DNA from 2 places in the Romboutsia sp. 1001216sp1 genome. Region 2 is predicted to be linked to the other one. Evidence: riboswitches for the same ligand, from Rfam matches in the RefSeq annotation. Region 2 holds a riboswitch; the other holds the start of a gene.
What was found. A riboswitch is a leader RNA that binds a small molecule or an ion and turns the genes downstream of it on or off. The one in region 2 is predicted to bind lysine.
Positions count from the first base shown of each region.

Region 1: another riboswitch for lysine. It lies ahead of ABHC41_RS04580 (amino acid permease); the one in region 2 lies ahead of nhaC (Na+/H+ antiporter NhaC).

Region 1 covers NZ_JBDPHA010000003.1:50,846-53,325, reverse strand. Annotated here, with positions in the region: gene ABHC41_RS04580 (amino acid permease) at 1-1,022, opposite strand, end outside; lysine riboswitch at 1,299-1,469, opposite strand; gene ABHC41_RS04575 (cell wall-binding repeat-containing protein) at 1,660-2,480, shown strand, end outside.
Region 2 covers NZ_JBDPHA010000008.1:22,379-24,858, reverse strand. Annotated here, with positions in the region: gene ABHC41_RS09180 (ribonuclease H family protein) at 1-491, opposite strand, end outside; lysine riboswitch at 701-873, shown strand; gene nhaC (Na+/H+ antiporter NhaC) at 999-2,435, shown strand; gene ABHC41_RS09170 (calcium/sodium antiporter) at 2,465-2,480, opposite strand, start outside.

The DNA.
Region 1 (2,480 bases), on a different contig from region 2:
ACTATAGTAGTTAATATTAAAGCATTTACAGGAACACCTCTTTTATTAGTCTTAGCAAATAGCTTTGGAGCAAGTCCATCCTTAGCCATAGAGTGAAGCATTCTGCTTGATGCATACATACCAGAATTTCCAGCAGATAATACAGATGTTAATATTACTGCATTCATAAGAGAAGCAGCTCCAGCTATACCTGCTTTCTCAAATACCATAGTAAATGGACTTTCAGAAACACCAGCCTGTGTAAAAGGTATTATAGCACCTAAAACTATTATCGTTCCTAAATAAAATATTAATATTCTCCAAAATATGGATTTTATAGCCCTAGGAATAGTTTTTTCTGGATTTTCACTTTCTCCAGCAGCAACTCCTATAAGTTCGGTTCCCTGAAATGAAAATCCTGCAACTAGAAAAATGGCAAAGATTGATTTTATTCCACCATGGAAAGGTCCATCTTTTATAAAATAATTATGAAATCCTATTTCATCAGAACCAATTATACCAACTATCATTAATACACCTATTATTAAAAATATAATTACAGTAACAACTTTAACACCAGCAAACCAATATTCAGACTCACCGTAGGCTTTTGATGATAGGAAGTTTAATCCGACAATTATTATTAAAAATAATAAACTCCAGTAAACTCCTGGTATGTTTGGGAACCAAAATTTCATAACTAAAGAACCTGCAACCATTTCGGCAGCTATTGTTATAGCCCAGTTGTACCAGTAATTCCATCCAAGTGCAAACCCAAGTGCTGGGTCAATAAATTTAGTAGCATAGGAACTGAAAGATCCAGAGATTGGCATAAAAGTAGCCATTTCACCTAAACTTGTTATTAAAAAATAAACCATAATGCCTACTAAAACATATGCAACTAATGCACCACCAGGTCCTGCTTGATAGATAGTATCTCCCATTGCAAGAAATATACCTGTTCCAATAGAACCACCTAGTGCTATCATGTTTAGATGTCTTGCTTTTAATCCTCTTTTTAATTCTTGATTTTGTTCACTCATTTGATTATCCTCCTTATGGTGTAAATTTTCCATAAGTAAGTAACTAAGATAATAAAATTTATCTAACAATAAAAATGCGCTTAGTTTATGTCGCTAACGACTTCGACGGTTACTCAGATATATTTTTATATTATTGAGTTATTGATATACCTTATATAAGTTATCAGTAATTTTAGGTTTACATAAGGTTTTTGTATACAAAAAAAGCCATGAGACTATACCCATGACAAAAATACGTAAATTATATACAAAAAATACAACGTACCGTACGTTTTCATTGAAAATAGCTCTCCACAAAAATGTGACAGTCTTATGCATATTTTACATAAGCCCAGTAAATAGTATCAAAGCCATTAACTATTTACTTCGGCGAAATTTCCTTTTGTATTATTTCATTGAGCTTACCTCCATAATACTACTCTTAAATTTCGCGCCTCTATCTCAGTTATCTACTTGTTGTTTTAAATTATAACCAAAACAAAAAATAAGTCAATAGAAAAGATTAGATTTTGTACAAAAACAATAAATAATAAGTTTACTAACAATAATTGCAAGTGTTAAAATAGAGTTAACATAGTTAGTAAAAATATAACAAGGAGCAAAAGCATTAAATAAAGAAAATTGAGGGGGAAAGCAAGTGACATTATTAAAAAAGAGCATAGCAAGCATAACAACACTATGTTTAATAACTATAAATCTAACTAGTTTGAGTTTTGCAAGTGAGGATATGCAAAAACAAGAATTAAAAAAAGCTATAGAAAAATCGGAACCATTTGTAGTAAGTGGTAATATAAAGGAAGAGAAAAAAGAAGGTATATCACCTCAACAAATCCTAATTAATTATTTAAGCAATGTAGAAAAAACTTCTACTTTCAAAGTCAAATCAAAAGAAGATGATAAAAATGATTCTCAGGTTATAGTAAGACTTCAACAGTATATAAATAATATACCTATCTATGGTTCAGATTTAGTAGGATGCGTAGATTATGACGGAAATATAAAATCAATTTCAGGATATATAGAGCCAACATCAAAGACATTAAAAGGATTTAACTATAATCCGACTTTAACTAAAGATGATGCACTTAAGATAGCAAAGGAAAAACTTGAACTAAAAAATGAATTAAATAAAAATGAAAAAGTAGAGTTATATTTATATAAAAGTAAAGAAGAATATAAACTTGCATACAAAGTAGATGTAAATATAATAGGAAAAACAATTTATAACAAAATTGTATTTATAGATGCTAACAGTGGAGATATAATAAATCAATACGAAAACACAAACAATATAATCAAATCAGAAAAAATTAAAGCAAAAGGTGTATTTGGAGATGAAAGAGAAATACAAGTAATACATAGACAAGGTGAAGCAGGCTTTAAAGACGGGTATTATTTTATAGATTTAAGTAGAGGATCAAAACCTATAAAAACTTTAGATATAAAAGGTCAATATTT
Region 2 (2,480 bases):
TTCTTATATTTGGTAGTTCCTTCTTTATTAGTTTTCCATAATCCTAAGCACCATTTCTCTATTCCTTCATAATCAAAATATAAAATCAAATTATTTATGTTATTATCTATACAATAATTCATCGCAATCTTTGCAGCTTCTATTTCACCTGCGACATTTCTCATTCCAACTAAATCTTTATCATTTCCTTTTTTGCTATAAGTTTTTATAACTTCTTCATTTTTTATTATAACTACCCCTGAACCATATTCTCTTATTGAATGTTCATAACTACCATCAACATAAGCTTTTACAAGTTCTTTTCCCTCTTGTATTTTTACACCACTTTCACCATATATATATGATTTTGCTTCCTCTATCGTAGTAAAACTTTTATACTCAGCGCCTGAAAAACCATTTATTTGTTCCTTACATTCATTCCATGTATTATATATACCATTGTTTCTTCCTTTTCTTACTGCATAAAACTTAACCTTAGCCAAATTTTTCACTTCCTTTCGTATAACTATTTATATAAAATTTATATTTTTCTAAATCATACATTTAATAACTATTCTATAGTAAAATAAGTAGTTTTTAAAGACTTATTATTTTACATATTATTGTGAAAATTTTCTTAAATTTTTTATTCCTAAATATTTCATGCTTTATTTTTTTTTAATTTATGGTATAATCTTTATTATCAAATAAATCGAATATAACTATTGGTAGAGGTCGCATTGTTAAATAGTAGTTTTGTGGAGGTAAGCACGAAGAAGCAAAATAAAAGGTAACTATGCCGAAATATATAAGGGAAGCTTTAAACTTATATATTGGGGTTATGCAAAATATGTATAACACTGTCACATTTATATGTGGAGTGCTATCTTTAGATTAAGCGTATTTTTAATTGTACGGTTGAATGCTTAAGTCTAGGATAATATCTTTACACCTAGACTTTTTTTATTATCTCTTTTCTCCTTAACGTTATATTCGGTATAAATTTTAGGAGGACTTTTATGACAAAAAAGGTTAAAAAACAAGCAACTTTATTTGATGCATTACTATGTGTCTCTGTTTTAGTTGCAGTTTTAGTGACATGTTTAGTATTTTTAAGAAAGTATGAAATATCTGCTCATATACCACTTATAATAGGAGCTACATTTGCAAGTTGTGTTGCAGTTTTTAGATTAGGTTTTACTTGGAAGGAATTAGAAGAAGGTATACTATCTACTATAAATACGACAATGCAATCAATACTTATACTTTTAGTAGTTGGTATGATAATAGGTACTTGGATAGCTGGTGGTATAGTTCCTGCTATGATATATTGGGGTCTTAAAATATTATCACCTGGAATATTCTTAGTGGCAACTACTTTAATCTGCGCTATAGTATCTATTTCTACTGGTTCATCTTGGACAACAGCTGGTACTGTAGGTATAGCTCTTTTAGGTATTGGTAGTGCCTTAGGTATACCTGGTAAAATAGTTGCAGGTGCTATAATATCTGGTGCTTATTTTGGGGATAAGATGTCTCCTTTATCTGATACAACAAACTTAGCTCCTGCTATGGCTGGTTCTACTTTATTTGATCATATAAAACATATGGTATATACAGCTGGTCCTGCTCTTTTAATATCACTTGTATTATACGGTATAATAGGAATGAAATATGCAGGTTCTGAAATGGATATATCTCAAATAAATCAAATTCAAAATGCTTTATTAAGTAATTACAATACATTATCTCCATTTTTACTTTTAGTTCCTTGTGCTGTTATAGCAATGGTTATATTTAAAGTCCCTACAATACCAGCACTTATAGGTGGTGTTATATTAGGTGGCGTTTGTGCAGTAGTATTTCAAGGTGCATCTATAGCTGATATACTTGTAGTTGCTAAGTCTGGTTATGTTTCATCTACTGGAATGAAGTTTGTTGATGATCTTCTTACTAGAGGTGGACTTGACAGTATGTTAGGGACAGTATCATTAATACTTTGTGCTTTAACTGTAGGTGGGGTATTAGAAAAAACTGGTATGTTACAAGTTATAGCACAGTCTATACTAAAATTTGCAAAGGGTACTTTTGGACTTATAGCTGCTACAATATTTACTTGTATCGGTACTAACTTAGCAGTTGCAGACCAATATTTAGCCATAGTTATACCAGGAAGTATGTATAAGGATGCATTTATAAGACAATGTTTATCTCCTAAGAATCTTTCTCGTGCTTTAGAAGATAGTGCCACTATAACGTCTCCACTTATTCCTTGGAATACTTGTGGAGCATATATGTCAGCAACACTTGGAATTGGATCTTTCGTATTTTTACCATATGCATTCTTTAACTTAATTTGTCCTTTAATATCATTATTCTATGGATTAACAGGATTAACAATAGAAAAACTTTCTGATGAAGATTTAATAGAAGAATTTGAAAACGGAATAGCTTAAAATAAAAAAGAGTCTTTAAAGACTCTTTTTTATTTTCTTATTATT